4 regions of the Sphingomonas sp. S-NIH.Pt3_0716 genome follow, and region 1 is predicted to be linked to each of the others. Evidence: predicted binding sites of a transcription regulator. Region 1 holds the regulator's gene; each other region holds the start of a gene.
What was found. The regulator LexA, encoded in region 1, represses DNA repair genes until DNA is damaged. The targets are predictions, from matches to a motif close to GTTCCNCNCTTGTTCT.

Region 1 (4,530 bases):
GCCGCGACCCGCAACCTGCTGACCGGGGCATGACCGGCCTCACCCATCTTGATGAAGACGGTGCCGCCCGCATGGTCGATGTCTCGGCCAAGGCGGTGACCGCGCGCGAAGCGGTGGCCGCCGGGCGCATCACGATGGCGGCCGACGCCGCCCAGGCGATCGCCGCCGGCCTCGTCAAGAAGGGGGACGTACTGGCCGTCGCCCGCGTCGCCGGCATCATGGCGGCCAAGCGCACCGCCGAACTGATCCCGCTCTGCCATCCAATCCCGCTGAGCGCCGTCACCATCGACTTCGCCCTCCACGACGATGGCGTCACCGTCACCGCGACCGCGCGCACCGCCGGCCAGACCGGGGTAGAAATGGAGGCGCTGACCGCCGCCACCGCCGCCTTGCTCACCGTTTACGACATGGCCAAGGCACTCGATAAGGGCATGATAATCGGCGATGTTCGCCTGCTCGCCAAGCGTGGCGGCAAGTCGGGCGACTGGACCGCGCCGGAGAGCAGCGACCGATGAGCCTGATGCCGGTCGCGGACGCGCAGGCGCGGCTCCTTGCCCTCGCCGATCCGTTGCCGGCCGAACATGTGCCCGTATCCGCCTGCGCCGGTCGCTGGCTCGCCACCGACATCAGCGCGCGCCGCGACCAGCCCTGGGCCGATCTTTCCGCGATGGACGGCTATGCCGTGCGCGCATCCGAAGGCGCCGGGCCGTGGCAGCTGGTCGCGACCAGCAGCGCGGGCGACGCCGATATCCCGGCCCTGCAACCGGGCCAGGCCTGCCGCATCTTCACCGGGGCGCCCTTGCCGGCCGGCGCCGACGCGATCCTGATCCAGGAAAATGCCACGCGCGACGGCGACAAACTGACCGCGCATGACGGCATACTGACGCCCGGCAGGCATGTCCGCCCGCTCGGCTCAGATTTCCGCGCCGGCACGCCGCTGGTCAGCGCCGGTAACCGCCTCACGCCCGGCCAGATCGCGCTCGCCGTGCTGGGCGGCCATGGCAGCCTTCCCGTCGGCGCCCGGCCGCGTGTCGCTTTGCTCTCGACCGGCAATGAACTTGTTCCCCCCGGCGCGCCGACGCCGTCGGGCTATCTCCCCTCGTCCAACGCGCCGATGCTCGCTGCCCTGCTCGCCGCCCTGCCCTGCGACGTGATCGACCTTGGCATCGTGCCCGACGATCTCGCCGCCATGACGCAGGCGCTGGAACAGGCGGCACAGGCCGACATCATCGTCTCGACCGGCGGCGCCTCGGTCGGCGACCATGACTATGTCCGCCCCGCCTTCGCGGCGGCCGGCGGCACGCTCGATTTCTACAAGATCGCGATGCGGCCCGGCAAACCGCTGATGGCCGGGCGTCTCGGCAACGCAATCTTCCTCGGCCTGCCGGGCAATCCGGTCTCCGCTTTCGTCACCGGCACCCTCTTCCTCTGCCCGCTGGTCCGCCATCTCGCCGGATCGCGCGCGCCGCTGCCGCCGGTCGTGCAGGCCCGCCTTGCCGCGTCGCTTGGCGCAACGGCGGAACGCGACGATTATCTGCGCGCCTATCGCGCCGCCGACGGCATCGTCTCGGTCACCGCGCAGGACAGCGCCGCCACCGCCGCCATGGCGCTGGCCGACTGTCTGATCCGCCGGCCGGCCGGCTCAGCCCCCGCCATTGCCGGCGACATGGTCGACATCATTCCGCTGACCGCCTGACTATCTGACTGCCTGGCCGGCAAAAGCGGCGCATGGTTTAACGCGCTTGACTTGCCCCTTTCCGTTTCCTATGCGTTCTTCATTCGTTCCATGGAGGACCGCCGATGTTGACGCCCAAGCAGCAGGAATTGCTGAGCTTCATTCAGACCCGGCTGGAAGAAGGCGGGGTGTCCCCTTCGTTCGAGGAGATGAAGGACGCGCTCGACCTGCGCTCCAAGTCCGGCATCCACCGGCTGATCAACGCGCTGGAGGAACGCGGCTTCATCCGACGCCTGCCCAACCGCGCCCGCGCGCTCGAAGTGCTCAAGCTGCCCGAGGCGATGCATCGCGCGCCTGCACCAGCCGTCCCGACGCCCAAGATATCGGCTCCGGCCGTGCTGCTGCCGACCGCCGCCAATGACGTGATCGAAATCCCGCTGCACGGCCGCATCGCCGCCGGCGTCCCGATCGAGGCGATGGAAAGCCACACCATGCTCTCCGTCCCCGCCGCCTTGCTCGGCTCGGGCGACCATTATGCCCTCGAAGTGTCGGGGGACTCCATGATGGAGGCCGGCATTCTCGACGGCGACTTCGCGCTGATCCAGCGCACCGATGTCGCGCGCGAAGGCCAGATCGTCGTCGCCCTGATCGACGACGCTGAAGCCACGCTCAAATATTTCCGCCGCGAAGGCGCGCGCGTCCGGCTCGATCCCGCCAATGCCGCCTATGAACCGCAGATCTATGATCCGCGCCAGGTCCGCATCCAGGGCAAGCTCGCCGGCCTGCTGCGCCGCTACAACTGACCGGCTGTTCGGGGCCGGCGGCGCACGATCCACGGATGCGCGTCTCCGGGCCGATGGACGGTGTGAACTTTGCCGCTTTCAAGGCCAATCGACAGGCCGCCGGTGCGCGACAGCAGCCGGCGGTCGATCTTCATCCAGCGCGGCCGGCACCACCAGGGCAGCCCCCGATCGCTGATGACGATATCGGCCGCCGCGCAGTCCCGCTCCAATATCGGCCGATCGACCAGCATCGCATTGCGCGTCACCAGCAAATGCCAGTCGCGCCCGTCCCGTGGCAACGTCACCGCACATAGATCAGTCGAACAGCGCGCCTGCTTCATCGTCGCGATCGCCTCCAGCGTCCCGTCATAGCCCGCGCTCTCGCTCAGCACGTCGCGGACATACTCACCCGCCCCCTCGCGCAGCAGCGCCATCGTCCCCGCTGGTGTCAGCACCGCGACATGCCGCCCGTCGCCGGTCACCACGATATCGGGCGGCGCCAGCAGCGCGATGCCGGCCAGGCCGATCGCGACCGGCCCCAGCCCCAGCCAGCGCCAGCGACTGCGCCAGAGCAGGCACCAGAGACCTCCCACCAGGATGACCGCGAACAGCCCGCCCGGCACCGCCGGCGCCAGCATCACCGCCATCGGGCTCGCCGCCACGCCATGCGCCACCGCTAGCAACAGCGCGATCGCCTTGGCCGTGAGCCACCAGAAGGGCGCGCCCAGCCCGACGAGGTCGAAGCACAGCGCCAGCGCCTCCAGCGGCATGATGACGAAGGTGGTGAGCGGGATCGCGACCAGATTGGCCACCGCGCCCAGCAATCCAGCCTTGTGAAAATGGTAAAGCGCGATCGGCGCCAGCACCAGTTCGATGGCAAGGCCCGTCATCAGCATCGCCGCCACCGTCCGCCCGGCCTTGCGCGGCAAAGGCTCGTCCCGCGCCATCGCAAACGCCTTGAACCGCCGATGCTCGCCCAGCGCCACCAGCGCGACCACGGCGGCAAAGCTCATCTGGAAGCTCGGGCCGATCAGCGCCTCTGGCCAGAAGACCAGCACCACCAGCGCCCCGGTCGCCACCAGCCGCAGGGTGATCGCCTCGCGCCCCAGCGCCAGCCCGCCCAGCACCAGCAGCGCCGCGATGCAGGATCGCACCGTCGGCACCTCCGCGCCGGTCAGCAGCGTATAGCCGATCCCCGCCAGCGCGCCGCCCGCCGCCGCGATCAGCATCAGCGGCCAGTCCAGCGCCGCGCGCGGGATCAGCGCCAGCAAGCGCAACAGCAGGAATATCACCGCCCCGATCAGCGCCGTCACATGCAGCCCGCTGATCGACAGAAGATGGGCAAGGCCACTGCGCCGCATCGCCTCCGCATCCGTTTCGGCAATCGCGCCCTGGTCGCCGGTCGCCAGCGCCACCGCAATCCCCGCCGATGCGCCCGCCACCTGTCCGCCGATATGATCGAACAGCCGCGCCCGCAGCGTCGGCCCCTCGCGCGCCTGTTCCACCACCTCGACCGGCGCCAGCGCCCGCCCGGTCGCCCCGATCCCCTGGAAATAGGCGCGTCGCGCGAAGTCGAACGCCCCCGGCACGCTCGGCGGCGCGGGCGGCATCAGCCGCACGCGAAAGCGCAGCACCGCCCCCTTGCCCAGCCCTTCGGGCACATCCGCCTCCGCGATATTCACCCGGATCGCCGCGGGCAGCGCCGGCGCCTCGATCGGCCGCAGCCCCACCCGCACCATCTGCTGTGCCGGCAGCTTGGCCACCGCCGTCACCGTGCCGGTCACCTGTGCGAATATGGGACGGGCCAGCGGCGGCTGACCCAGCCATGTCGCCTTGCCCCAAACCAACAGACAACCAATGCAGGCCAGCAGCCCGCCCGCCACCAGCATGTGCCGCAATCGCGCGCCCACCGGCAGCAACAGCGCCAGACAGGCCAGCCCCAGCGCCCCGCAGCAACAGGCCAGCCATTGTGCCGGCCCCGGCAGCACGAACCAGCCGGCAATGCCCGCGCCCAGCGCCACCGGCACCCACAAGGCGAGCTGTTCGCGCTCCACCTCCAGCCATTGTTCGATC
Region 2 (4,530 bases), on a different contig from region 1:
GCACCCAGTCGACGATCGAATCGCTGGGGTTCATCATCTTGAACTTGGTCTTGTTTTCGCTGCCGCCGCCCTTGGCCGCGACGTCGATGATCACCTTGTTACCCGGCACCATCTCGACATTCAGCACGCAGGGCGTGTTGTCCTTGGTGTTCTGGCGGCTGAAAGCGGGATCCTTCAGGATCGACGCGCGCAGGCGGTTCTCGGGGTTCAGATATGCGCGGCGCACGCCCTCGTCGATCACTTCCTGCATCGACCGGCTATTATCGTCCAGCCGACACTCCATGCCCCACTTCACGAACACGTTGACGATGCCGGTGTCCTGGCAGATCGGGCGGTGGCCTTCGGCGCACATGCGGCTGTTGGTCAGGATCTGGGCGATGGCGTCCTTCGCCGCCGGATTGGCTTCGGCTTCATAGGCCTTACCCAGTGCCCGGATATAATCCATCGGGTGATAGTAGGAAATGAACTGGAGTGCGTCGGCGACGCTCTCGATGAGGTCGGCGGTCTTGATGACGGTCATCTACCCTGGTCCCTATTCTTGCGGCCCGCCTCTGCACGGCAGGTCCCTGCAAGGCGGGGCTATAGGCCTTTGAGACGATGAGTCCAGAAGAGGGTTGCGGTTCAGGACGCAAGCGGCCCGTCGGCAAAGGGAAAATTCTGCCACCAGGGCTGCATCTCGCGCAGCACGCGGGCAAAGCTGGGCCGCGCCTCCAGCCGGTTCAGATAGGCGCCCAGAACCGGATGGCCGGCGCGCAGCGGCACGATCCTGTCGGCATAATAAAGCGAGGGCGCCGCCGCGCAGTCGGCCAGCGACAGATGATCGCCCGCTGCCCAGCTCCGCCCCGCCAGCCGATCCTCCAGCAATGCATAGATGCTGCGCAGCGCCGCCACATTGGCCGTCACGCCATGGGGATCGCGCGCCTCCTCGGGCCGCAGCCGGTCGGCCACCAGCGCCTGCATCGGCCCCATCACATAATTGTCGAACAACCGGTCCATCAGCCGCACCTCGATCGCCGCATCGCCATCGACCGGGATCGGGCGGAAGGTGCCGGGTTCGTGCCGGCCCAGATATTCGACGATGATGCTCGCCTCCGCGATCGTCGCGCCGCGCACCGGGTCGTACAGCACGGGGAATTTGCCGAGCGGCCAGAGTGCCTGCCATTCGGCCAGTGCCGCCACGTCCTCCAGGATGCGCGGGGTGAAGGGCGTGCCATTTTCATGAAAGGCGATCAGCACCTTCCAGCAATAGGAGGAGAGGGGATGGTAATAGAGGATCATGCCTGCCTCCCGATCATCGGAGCCGTCCGGATTCGCCAGCCTTCCCATCATCATAGCGTATCGCGCGACGATATGCAGGGGGACGATAAAGGCAGCGATTCAACAGATTGTGGTCGCGTCCGTGCCTCTGCCCCCATGTCATGATTTTGTCGCCAATCGCGCGACGCGCGCATTTGCGTGGCAAGGCAAATTTATTTTTTAATTTCATGGGCCCCCCTTGTCTTTTCCAAGGCCCTTGGAAGTCCGCGCGTCGTTGCGCTATGGGGTGGCGTGTCAGCGACGAAACGAATCCAGGCGTCGATGAACCGAGTCCCCGAACTGTCATTTACCCTCTTGCGTGTCGGCGGGGCTGTGGCACTATCTGTGGTATCGGGACCAAGGGGGTCACCCAATAGATTGTGATTGCATTGCCGGACCTGCTTCCGGCGATATGGGGCTTTTGTCCTTGCGATCGGATCGGTTGACCCCATTTCTGTCCCGGCCCGATCGGGTTCATGCTATGATGCTAGGGTGCGCCCCAGCATCGCTGGACCGAATCGAACGGAACAGGAACAATCGGGGGCTCGCATGGACTTTCGAGATAGTGAACAAGGTGGAAACGGCGACGTGGCGACGGTAATGGACGAGCGTATCGAGGATCTGGTGGACAAGGCCGAGCCCAAGGCTGCCAAGGGCAAGGCGACCGAGTCCGCGTCGTCCAAGATTCATGAGCGTCGCTTTCATGTCGTGACGGATTCGTCGCGCGATGCGCTGCTGACCGAATTCGGCAAGGACACGCTGAACGATCGCTATCTGCTGCCCGGCGAGAGCTATCAGGATCTGTTCGCCCGCGTCGCCGCCGCCTATTCGGACGATGCCGACCATGCGCAGCGCGTCTATGACTATATCTCCAAGCTCTGGTTCATGCCGGCGACGCCCGTTCTGTCGAACGGCGGCACCGGTCGGGGTCTTCCGATCAGCTGCTATCTGAACAGCGTCGACGACAGCCTGGAAGGCATCGTCAACACCTGGAACGAGAATGTCTGGCTCGCCTCGCGTGGCGGCGGCATCGGCACCTATTGGGGCAGCGTGCGCGGCATCGGTGAGCCGGTCGGCCTCAATGGCAAGACCAGCGGCATCATCCCCTTCGTCCGCGTGATGGATTCGCTGACCTTGGCGATCAGCCAGGGCTCGCTGCGTCGCGGCTCGGCCGCATGCTATCTCGACGTCTCCCACCCGGAGATCGAGGAGTTCCTGGAAATCCGCAAGACGAGCGGCGACTTCAACCGCAAGGCGCTCAACCTGCACCATGGCGTGCTGCTGACCGACGAGTTCATGGAAGCGGTGCGCGACGGCAGTGATTTCAACCTGCGCAGCCCCAAGGACCAGTCGGTGCGCGGCACCGTCAATGCCCGCGCGCTGTTCCAGAAGCTGGTCGAGGTCCGCCTCGCCACCGGCGAGCCCTATATCGTCTTCTCCGACACGGTGAACCGGATGATGCCCAAGCATCACCGCGACCTGGGACTCAAGGTCTCGACGTCGAACCTCTGTTCGGAAATCACTCTGCCGACGGGTCGCGACCATCTCGGCCAGGATCGCACGGCGGTCTGCTGCCTCTCCTCGATGAACCTGGAAACCTGGGATCAGTGGAAGGATCACCCGACCTTCGCGGAAGACATTATGCGCTTCCTCGACAATGTGCTGCAGGACTATATCGACCGCGCCCCGCCGGAAATGGCCCGCGCCAAATATAGCGCCAGCCGTGAACGCTCGGTGGGCCTGGGCGTCATGGGCTTCCACAGCTTCCTGCAGGCACGGGGCATCCCGTTCGAAGGCGCCATGGCCAAGTCGTGGAACCTGCGCATCTTCAAGCATATCAATGCCAAGGTGAACGAGGCGTCGATGATGCTGGCGCAGGAGCGCGGGCCGTGCCCCGACGCCGCCGACCAGGGCGTTATGGAGCGCTTCTCCTGCAAGATGGCGATCGCGCCGACCGCGTCGATCTCGATCATCTGCGGCGGCACCTCGGCCTGTATCGAGCCGATCCCGGCGAACATCTACACCCACAAGACGCTCTCGGGCAGCTTCGCGGTGAAGAATCCCTATCTGGAAAAGCTGCTGGTCGAAAAGGCCAAGGATTCGAGCGCCGTATGGAACTCGATCCTGGAACGCGGCGGCTCGGTCCAGCATCTCGACTTCCTGACCCAGGAAGAAAAGGATGTGTACAAGACCAGCTTCGAGATCGACCAGCGCTGGCTGCTCGAACTGGCCGCCGATCGCACCCCCTATATCGACCAGGCCCAGTCGCTGAACCTGTTCATCCCGGCCGATGTCGAGAAGTGGGATCTGCTGATGCTCCACTTCCGCGCCTGGGAACTGGGCATCAAGTCGCTCTATTATCTGCGCTCCAAGTCGGTGCAGCGCGCCGGCTTCGCCGGTGGCGTGGAAGCGGACAACACGATCGACGCCCCCAAGTTCGAGATCGGCGAGACCACCGACTATGACGAGTGCCTCGCCTGCCAGTGATCAGATTCCCTCTCCCTGTGGGAGAGGGAGGGAGCCGCGCAGCGGCGGAAGGGTGAGGGCGATGCGCAATTACCGCGATCTGCCTTCAGGGGCCGTGGATCAGGCCCGCATTCTCCGCCGTAACGCCACGGAGGCTGAAAAACGTCTCTGGCGTGCTTTGCGTGAACAGCTTCCGACCGTGAAATTCCGCCGCCAGGTGCCCCATGGTGCCTATGTCGCGGATTTCCTCTGTTTTTCTGGCAAGCTGGTCGTCGAGGTCGATGGCGCAAGTCATGCGGAGAGCGCTGAGCAAGATGCTGTCCGAACCCGTTATTTCGAGACCCAGGGTTATCACGTCCTGCGTTTCTGGAACCATGAAGTCATGGAAAATACTGAAGGCGTCGTAGCGGTCATCGCGGCACGCCTCTCGCCCTCACCCTCCCACGCCTGACGGCGCGGGCCCCTCCCTCTCCCGATGGGAGAGGGGAAGAAAAGATTTCGCGGAGTAACCCATATGCCCCTTCTTCAAGCCTCCAAGGTCTACAAGCCCTTCGAATATCCCTGGGCCTATGAATTTTGGAAGCGCCAGCAGCAGCTCCACTGGCTGCCCGAGGAAGTGCCTCTGGGCGAGGATTGTCGTGACTGGGCGCAGAAGCTCAGTGACCATGAGCGCAACCTGCTGACCCAGATTTTCCGCTTCTTCACCCAGGCCGACGTGGAAGTGCAGGATTGCTACCACGAGAAGTACGGCCGCGTGTTCAAGCCGAC
Region 3 (4,530 bases), on a different contig from region 1:
GCCGCCGATAACTGCGGCGCATAAGCCGCTTTCCGTAAGATTCGAAGCGGCCTGTTCCATATTCAATGCAACCTGTGGTGAAGGGGGTCTGGAATTTGCCCAATCGGTCTGAGACAATTACTCCCGGTCTTGCAGGGAAGCATTACAATGGACTTCAGAGCAATTGAGGAATGGCTGTCTGATGCGCCTGAACGGCACGCGATGCCGAAGGAACGACAGAATGCCACGACGGCTGCCATAGGCGCTGCGGCGAAGACAGCCGCAGCTTCCGGCGTTGAAGCGTTCGATTTGGCGCGGCTGGAGATGGCCACCGGCCCTCAGGCGGAAGAGTATCGCCCTTTCCGGACTTTGACGCTTGCTGAGTTGGTCCGCGCCGCCACTGAAATTCGGACCGTTCAGGACAAGCTTCGCTACCGCGACGCAACGATCGCTGTTGATCCAGCCCTTGAACGCGCGGTCCTGACCCTTGGCGATGCCGGGATGCCTCTCAATGAGCACCGCTTTGCGGCGACCGAACGCGCCTTTGTCCGTGCAGAAATCTACGAGGCGGCGAATGGGGCCCTTTCGCCAAATGAAAAGGCCCGGATGATCCTCTACGACGTCGCCACTCAGGAAGAGGCGCGTGGCCTCGAACTGATCGGCCGAGGCGGAGCCCTGAGTGTCAGCCGAGGCATGGCGATCGCCAAGCCCGCTCAGGAGCTCGTATCCAGCATGGGCATCCGAACGCTGGAGAAGGACGGCCTGGGTCAGCAGGACATCGCCATGGCAGCCGTCGGCCGTTATGAGCGAGTGTCAGAATTCCATCGAGCAGGGATCGATTTAGGGGCTACTTTAGCGCGAGCCAGTGGCCCTGGCGCCGCAGCATTAGATGCGCGGTTGGAACGCCTTGCTTCACAAGCGCTAGAGCCAGTGCCCAATGGCCTCGATCGGGAATCTGAAATCACCGGGGGCGATGCGGAGGGAACCTACCTATCTGAGGCAGTTACTCGCGGGATCGCTTCGCAGGCGAGCGACATCAAGTTCGAATTAGTCATCAAGCCGAAAGGCCGCACAGATCCAGATGCAAGCGAACAGCACAGCTTTGCTATGCCTCGCGGTCGAGGCCGCGATTAAAGGCGCAATAGCGCGCGACCAGATGATCATTGAGGCCCCGCGCGCCGACGTCGTCATGCTTGGAAACACACTTCGCGAATGTTCGCGAAATGAAATGAGGATTCGAAATGCCCGATGAAACCATGATCTTCGGCGTCAGCGAAGAGGGCCCGAATGGCGATGCACTGGGCTTCATCGATCTCACCAAGCTGCATGTCGGAAATAAGGTTCATGACGCCTACCGCGCAGCTGTTCTCGAAGCCGCAAAACAGCGACGGGAGGAGGGCTTCGGCTGCGCCTATCTTCCACATGAGGGCATGCTGCTACTCATGCATGAGGTTCCAAGCGAGGCGAAGGTGCCTGACGCCGCCATGCCATTCACGATCCACGGCTTCGCGTCTCTCCTTGCCGACGACTGACAAAAATAGGCACGTCCTCAGCGTAACCTGTTGCTGCACCGGGATGAGGGACCGCCCCCTTTCGGCTAGTCCAAGCCCATCCATCAACCTCGTTTGCCGAAGAACAGGCTCTTGCCATGTTCTCTTTTTGTTCGCATATCGCCGGACATGACACAGCCCGATTCTCTCTGGCTCGCGCAGAGCCTTCTTAACGCCCCTGGGTGGGCACGAGTGGCACTGACGGCGCCAAACGAACGGTTGCGGGAGCAAGCTGCTGTAGAACTGGCCCAAACAATTATCGTGGCCATGGAACGTCAGCCGCCTCACTTTGATCGCAGGCATATGACCCTTCCCCTTTGACGTGGGGGCGAACGTCCCCCTGCGAAACCTCGGCGATTATGCCCACCGAAACGCCAATCTTTTCATCATCTGCAAATGCGGCCACTCAGGAGTAATCGATGCTGAAAAACTCAACCGCTGGTTCCTCGCGCATTGCTGGAACACCGCTATGGAAACCGTCGGATCGCACCTGCGCTGCACGCGCTGTCGGGGACATCCTGAACGATTTGCTCCAACGCCTCGACAGCCAGACCGGCCTGACTGGATGAACAGCGAAGCTAGTTGGAAACGACTGGTTCGGCGCCTGCGCGATTAGCTGAACGGCGGACCTGGTCAGGGCAGCCAAGCATGCAGTTCAGATATGGCAATGGCGAGCTGCCGACCATGATCATGGCCACCCTTGTGAACGACGCCAACAACGCGGTCATCCACATCCAGCAATGGCCCCCCTGACATCCCCGGTGTCAGCATCTGCTGAACCTCCACCATCTTCACCGCGCTTTTGGTTGGCAGGGATGTAACCGCACCAGGTCGGATGTTCAGTCTATCGCCGGGGCCGTAGCCGGGATACCCGATCGCGGTCGTGGCCTCACCTGTCGCGGCCGCCTTGGCGGCGGTCTCGAGCTCATAGAACTCGTTACTTGGGATTGCATGGTCGAGAACCGCCAGATCTCGATTTGGGCAACGATGCTTCACATACGCCGGGAATTTATTCGACGGCTTCGATGGATGATAAAGCTCGACTAGCCCGGACGGCGATACGCAATGTTCTGCCGTAACCAGGCCAACGCCTTTCATGAAGAAAGCCGTGCCTTGGTCACCCCCTGTTTCCCAATGCTCAATCAGCCACACTGATCGTTCTCGTATTTCCTGGGGACTGGGCAAAATGTCGAGCGCGAGCGGCGGGAATGCAGCGTTGAAACGGGATGCGACACTGCGAAAGACCGGGTCAGATGCGCCTTTGATGTATCCCAGCCACGATACCTTGCCTTGCAAGTGCTGGCCGACGTCAGCTTTACCACCATGCGAGGATTTGAATTTTGCCTGGGCGGCGGCCAGTCCCAGCGTTTCAACAGAGTAAAGGGCCGCCCGCAAATTCCTCACAAACCGCCGGTCGACATTGAGAGCCTCGTTAATCCGGATGCCTGTCACGGTGCGGCGCGAATGCTTATCCGCATAGTGAGCCTTGTCTGGGTTCAGCACAAACCCATTACCGCTGAAAATCTGCTTGAGTTTCTCCGACAACAGATCCGGTGAGAAATGCCCTGATGCCGGTGGTGTCGTTTCGAACAATCCCATTAGCGGCTGGTAGCTGGAAAAGCTCAGGTCGTCCGCATAGCGGGTGTAAATGCAACGGGCGTCCTTAGCGAACTCCCGCAGCCTCCTATCCATGCGGAAGCAAACCATATTGGACAAGATCGGACTGCTAGGGGCCCCTTGGGGCAACGTCCCATTCAAGCAGCATATAGTCGCGATCGCCTCCGCAATCTCCCGCTTCATACCAAGCGAGCGCAGCACACCCGTCACACGTCCGTACGAAATGGACGGGAAGAAATCCTTCAAATCCAAGTTGACGATGAACTTGCTGCCCAGATGGGACTGAGCATTGGTCTTCACAGACCGACCGATAACGAACCCGTGAACGGGGTTGCGCCTCCGGTAGAGAGGCGTCAACAAATCGGCGATCTTTCGCTGCAGCATCTTGAGTCGATAATCGGGTGCATTGATAACCCTCGACTTGCCCGACCTCTTCTTGATGTCAAAGTTATGGTACATCCTGCCGGCGTACCACCTAATGACGCTCAGCTCCGCGGGACTGACGCCAAGATAAGCAAGAAAACTTGCTTCAGTCGTCAATTGTGGCGGCAACTTTACGAAGCTCATCGGTCCAAAAATATGAGCCGGTGGCACGGGGTCTCCCTTCCAGTCACCATGAGATAACGGAAAATCATGGCGCGTATGATATGCGCAGACATTAACTCTTACGCCGCAGTTGCTACAGCGCGTATGCGAGGGGAGAACCCCGTAACAAAACTCTAGCAGCATGATTTCTAATGCGAAACGAGTTTTTTAATGCTTCCGCTATTCCGGTGAGAGTTTACTCTTCCCTGCTACGAGAGCGGGCGTCGGAGCAGCTACGAACGCCGCTCGATCGCCTTCAGGACATCGCTGTTCACGCCCCGTTAGGCCGGGCTTTTTATTATGCGCGGTTCTAGCGAATAAGAAGAAATCATGAGACCGACGATCTTACTGACCGCCTTGGCCCTCTCCCTGTCCGCCTGTGGGCCGGTCCACCCCAGATGGAAGAATGAAAGCTCCCACGACATCCGTGTGACCTATTTCAAAGGCACATCGCACTATGGGGTGCTCATCAAACAGGGTCGGGAAAACGTCCCTGTCGCGCCATTCGATTTCCAATCGGTCGAACGGATCGAAATCGAAGATAGCGGCCAGACACAGCGGCTGACCAAAGCCGCCGTGTCACAGATGCACGCTGAGTGCGGCCATGGCTATTCCTGCCGCATTCGATACGGAGACGATCATCAGTTAAAGGTCGCGCCTGGCTAAAAGCTTCAGCTTGCCACCCATCGCACTGACGACATCAGCCGAGAAGTTAGTCAGTCGTCGGTGCGATCATTCGTCAGGCTCTTTGCGCGCAGCTTGGACAGGCGCTGTGGCAAGTCCGCCGAAACCTTACACG
Region 4 (4,530 bases), on a different contig from region 1:
AGGCCGGCAACGGTGCGCTTGTCGATCCAGCGATCCAGGCCAATATTATACTGGTTCGCGCTGCCCCTGGTCCGGGCGCCGGAACGGTCATCCTTCAGCGTCGAATAGCTCCATTCTCCCCAGGCGGTCCAGCGCCGGCGGGCATTGGCCGCAATCCGGCAGGCCTTCTCGACCAGTTGCGGATCGCCCCGCAGCCGGCCGTCACGCCCGGCCCGGCAGACCTCATCGGCGGTCATCAGCATCGGGCGCCGCTCATCGCGGCCCGGCGCGACACCGGTCGGCGCGATCGGCGGCAGCGTCTCGGGGCGCGGCCGCTGTATCGGCCGCACGGTCGGCCCGCCTACATCCGGGTCAGGACGCAAGCCCGGTATCACCGTGTCGGGATCAGGTCGCAAGCCCGGCGTCACTGTATCCGGATCGGGTCGCAAGCCCGGCGTCACCGTATCCGGGTCAGGCCGCAGGCCCGGCGTCACCGTATCCGGATCAGGTCGCAGCCCCGGCGTCACCGTATCCGGGTCAGGCCGCAGACCCGGCGTCACCGTATCGGGATCGGGCCGCAAACCCGGCGTCACCGTATCGGGATCAGGCCGCAGGCCCGGCGTCACCGTATCGGGATCGGGCCGCAAACCCGGCGTCACCGTATCCGGGTCAGGCCGCAGCCCCGGCGTCACCGTATCCGGGTCAGGCCGCAAGCCCGGCGTCACCGTATCCGGGTCAGGCCGCAGACCCGGCGTCACCGTATCCGGGTCAGGCCGCAAGCCCGGCGTCACCGTATCCGGGTCAGGCCGCAGACCCGGCGTCACCGTGTCCGGATCGGGTCGCAAGCCCGGCGTCACCGTATCCGGATCAGGCCGCAGCCCCGGCGTCACCGTATCCGGGTCAGGACGCAAGCCCGGTGTCACCGTATCCGGATCAGGTCGCAAGCCCGGTGTCACCGTATCCGGATCAGGCCGCAAGCCCGGCGTCACCGTGTCCGGATCAGGACGCAGTCCCGGCGTCACCGTATCCGGGTCAGGACGCAGTCCCGGCGTCACCGTATCCGGGTCAGGTCGCAGTCCCGGCGTCACCGTATCCGGATCAGGCCGCAGACCCGGCGTCACCGTGTCAGGATCAGGACGCAGACCCGGCGTCACCGTGTCAGGATCAGGCCGCAGTCCTGGCGTCACCGTATCCGGATCGGGCCGCAAGCCCGGTGTCACCGTATCCGGGTCAGGTCGCAGACCCGGCGTCACCGTATCCGGATCAGGACGCAAGCCCGGTGTCACCGTATCGGGATCAGGCCGCAGGCCCGGTGTCACCGTATCCGGGTCAGGCCGCAAGCCCGGCGTCACCGTATCCGGATCAGGACGCAGCCCCGGCGTCACCGTATCCGGATCAGGGCGCAGGCCCGGCGTCACCGTATCGGGATCAGGTCGCAGACCCGGCGTCACCGTGTCCGGGTCAGGCCGCAGACCCGGCGTCACCGTGTCCGGGTCAGGCCGCAGACCCGGCGTCACCGTGTCCGGATCAGGACGCAAGCCCGGCGTCACCGTGTCAGGATCAGGCCGTATTTCAGGTGTTGGCGTATCCGGGTCCGGGCGGACTTCCGGTGTCACCGTATCGGGGTCTGGTCGCGCCTCGGGCGTAATGGGAACGGGCACCGGCCGCAGTTCGGGCGTGACGATTTCGGGATCGGGGTGCCGTTCCGGGGTCACCGTGTCGGGGTCAGGCCGCAAACCTGGCGTCACCGTATCCGGATCAGGCCGCAGCCCCGGCGTCACTGTATCGGGGTTCGGGCGCAGTTCCGGCGTCACGGTCTCGGGCAAGGGCCGCAATCCGGGCGTGATCAAATCCGGATTGGGGCGCAACCCCGGCGTTACCGTATCCGGCAAGGGGCGCAGCCCCGGCGTCACCGTATCCGGGTTCGGCCGCAATTCCGGCGTCACGGTCTCGGGCAAGGGCCGCAGGCCGGGCGTGATCAAATCCGGATTGGGGCGCAACCCCGGCGTTACCGTATCCGGCAAGGGGCGCAGGCCGGGCGTCACCGTATCCGGGTTCGGCCGCAATTCCGGCGTCACCAGATCAGGCAGTTCCGGGTCCGGCCGGTTCCAGTGATCGGGGAAATTGATGCCGCCCGGATGCTGGTCGGCCGAATCGACGAAATTGTCATATTCCGCATATTCGGTGCGAATATGGGCGAACAGATTATGGGTGCCGCCATTTTCCCGCACGATGGGCGATACCGTCAGGTGCAGGCCGGTATCGGGCTGGGTCCAACTGTCCACCCGCTCCGCGGTCTCGGGAAAGACGACGAAAAACTCGCCCGGATCGACGCCGGACAGCCACACCGAATGGTCCTTGCCCTCGGTCCAGCCCAGGAAGATGATCCGCCCCGCGGGCGTCTCGCTCTGGGCCATGGCCCCCGTCGTCGCCAATGTCATGCCCGCGACGCTGCCCGCCACGCTCAGGACGCCCGCATGCCAATGGAGCCGCCAATAGGTCATGCCCCGTTTCTACGTGCGATCCCATAGCCGCTGCCATCCATGGAAATCCCGAGACAGGCCGAGACGCCCCCGCAGCCGAACCAGAAACGCCCTCCGGCCGGCGCAGCGCGCCATCGTCCACGCCCGGCCATCTTCCCCTGGCCGCTCCCCCTTCCTATCTTGCCTCCCGACCGGGCAACGCCCCCTTGCCCCCACGGAACAAATCTGGAACAACGCCCCCATGAGTCTGACCCATATTTCGGTGCGCGGCGCGCGCGAGCACAACCTCAAGGGCGTGGACGTCGATCTGCCCCGCGACAGCCTGATCGTCATCACCGGCCTCTCGGGCTCGGGCAAGTCCAGCCTCGCCTTCGACACCATCTATGCCGAGGGGCAGCGCCGCTATGTGGAGTCGCTCTCCGCCTATGCGCGCCAGTTCCTGGAGATGATGCAGAAACCCGATGTCGAGCATATCGAGGGCCTCTCCCCCGCCATCTCGATCGAGCAGAAGACCACCAGCCGCAACCCGCGCTCCACGGTCGCGACCGTCACCGAGATATACGACTATATGCGCCTGCTCTGGGCGCGCGTCGGCATCCCCTATTCGCCCGCCACCGGCGAGCCAATCAGCGCGCAAACTGTCTCGCAGATGGTCGACCGGGTGATGCTCCTGCCCGAAGGCACCCGTTTCTACCTGCTCGCCCCGGTCGTGCGCGGGCGGAAGGGCGAATATCGCAAGGAACTGGCCGAGTGGCAGAAGGCGGGCTACACCCGCGTCCGCATCGACGGCGAGCTCTACCTGATCGAGGATGCCCCCGCCCTCGACAAGAAATACAAGCATGACATCGAGGTCGTGGTCGATCGCCTGGCGGTCAACGCCGACATGGCCACCCGCCTCGCCGACAGTTTCGAGCAGGCGCTGAAACTCGCAGACGGCCTCGCCTTTGTCGACCTGGCCGAGGGCGTGGTCCCCGGCCGCGAGGATGAAGCCCAGTCCGCGGGCAAGATGAAGAATGCCGGCATCCCCGCCAACCGCATCGTCTTTTCCGAGAAATTCGCCTGCCCGGTCAGCGGCTTCACCATATCCGAGATCGAGCCGCGCCTCTTCTCCTTCAACGCGCCCATGGGCGCCTGCCCGGCCTGCGACGGCCTGGGCGAGCGGCAGGAGTTCGACCCCGAACTGGTCGTCCCCAACGAAGCCCTCTCCCTGAAGAAGGGCGCCGTCGTCCCCTGGGCCAAGTCCAACCCGCCCAGCCCCTACTACATGCAGGTCTTGGGCTCCCTCGCCAAGGAATTCGGCTTCTCCCTCGACACCCCCTGGGCCGAGCTGCCGGGCGAAGTGAAGCTCATCATCCTCCACGGCACCGGCGGCAAGCCCGTCACCCTGCGCTTCGTCGACGGCAAGAAGAGCTACGAGGTCAAGAAGCCGTTCGAGGGTGTGATCGGCAACCTCAACCGCCGCCTGCTCCAGACGGAATCCGCCTGGATGCGCGAGGAACTGAGCAAATATCAGACTGCCATGCCCTGCGAGACCTGCCATGGCGCGCGCCTCAAGCCCGAGGCGCTCGCGGTCAAGATCGCCGGCGAGGACATCTCCGTCTCCACCCGCCGCTCGGTGGTGGACGCGCTCGCCTTCTTCACCGCGATGCCCGACGCGCTCAATGACCAGCAGAACCAGATCGCCCGCGCCATCCTCAAGGAAATTGTCGAGCGCCTCGGCTTCCTCAACAATGTCGGCCTCGACTATCTGAACCTCGACCGCACATCAGGCACCCTGTCGGGCGGCGAAAGCCAGCGCATCCGCCTCGCCAGCCAGATCGGCTCGGGCCTCTCGGGCGTCCTCTACGTCCTCGACGAACCCTCGATCGGCCTGCACCAGCGCGACAATGACCGGCTGCTCGTCACCCTCAAGCGCCTGCGCGACCTCGGCAACAGCGTCATCGTCGTCGAGCATGACGAGGATGCGATCCGCGCCGCCGACTATATTGTCGACATGGGGCCGGGCGCCGGCGTCCATGGCGGCACCATCGTCGCCCAGGGCACCCTGCCCGAACTGCTGGCGCACAAG

Region 2: a site for LexA is predicted at 1,863-1,878, ahead of BRX37_RS15520 (ribonucleoside-diphosphate reductase subunit alpha). Genes of this name have one in related genera too.
Region 3: a site for LexA is predicted at 1,630-1,645, ahead of BRX37_RS27245 (DUF6771 family protein). Genes of this name have one in related genera too.
Region 4: a site for LexA is predicted at 2,679-2,694, ahead of uvrA (excinuclease ABC subunit UvrA). Genes of this name have one in related genera too.

What each region holds. Positions count from the first base shown of each region.
Region 1 covers NZ_QLJK01000005.1:65,068-69,597, reverse strand. Annotated here, with positions in the region: gene trpC (indole-3-glycerol phosphate synthase TrpC) at 1-33, shown strand, start outside; gene moaC (cyclic pyranopterin monophosphate synthase MoaC) at 30-515, shown strand; gene BRX37_RS05235 (molybdopterin molybdotransferase MoeA) at 512-1,696, shown strand; gene lexA (transcriptional repressor LexA) at 1,801-2,478, shown strand; gene BRX37_RS05225 (ComEC/Rec2 family competence protein) at 2,469-4,530, opposite strand, start outside.
Region 2 covers NZ_QLJK01000018.1:66,795-71,324, forward strand. Annotated here, with positions in the region: gene BRX37_RS15510 (fumarate hydratase) at 1-520, opposite strand, end outside; gene BRX37_RS15515 (glutathione S-transferase family protein) at 622-1,278, opposite strand; gene BRX37_RS15520 (ribonucleoside-diphosphate reductase subunit alpha) at 1,897-3,783, shown strand; gene BRX37_RS15525 (endonuclease domain-containing protein) at 3,845-4,213, shown strand; gene BRX37_RS15530 (ribonucleotide-diphosphate reductase subunit beta) at 4,277-4,530, shown strand, end outside.
Region 3 covers NZ_QLJK01000007.1:21,720-26,249, forward strand. Annotated here, with positions in the region: gene BRX37_RS07055 (hypothetical protein) at 148-1,113, shown strand; gene BRX37_RS07060 (hypothetical protein) at 1,221-1,511, shown strand; gene BRX37_RS27245 (DUF6771 family protein) at 1,659-1,850, shown strand; gene BRX37_RS07070 (reverse transcriptase domain-containing protein) at 2,163-3,713, opposite strand; gene BRX37_RS07075 (hypothetical protein) at 4,062-4,397, shown strand; gene BRX37_RS07080 (DUF1289 domain-containing protein) at 4,448-4,530, opposite strand, start outside.
Region 4 covers NZ_QLJK01000019.1:39,365-43,894, forward strand. Annotated here, with positions in the region: gene BRX37_RS15970 (autotransporter domain-containing protein) at 1-2,483, opposite strand, end outside; gene uvrA (excinuclease ABC subunit UvrA) at 2,704-4,530, shown strand, end outside.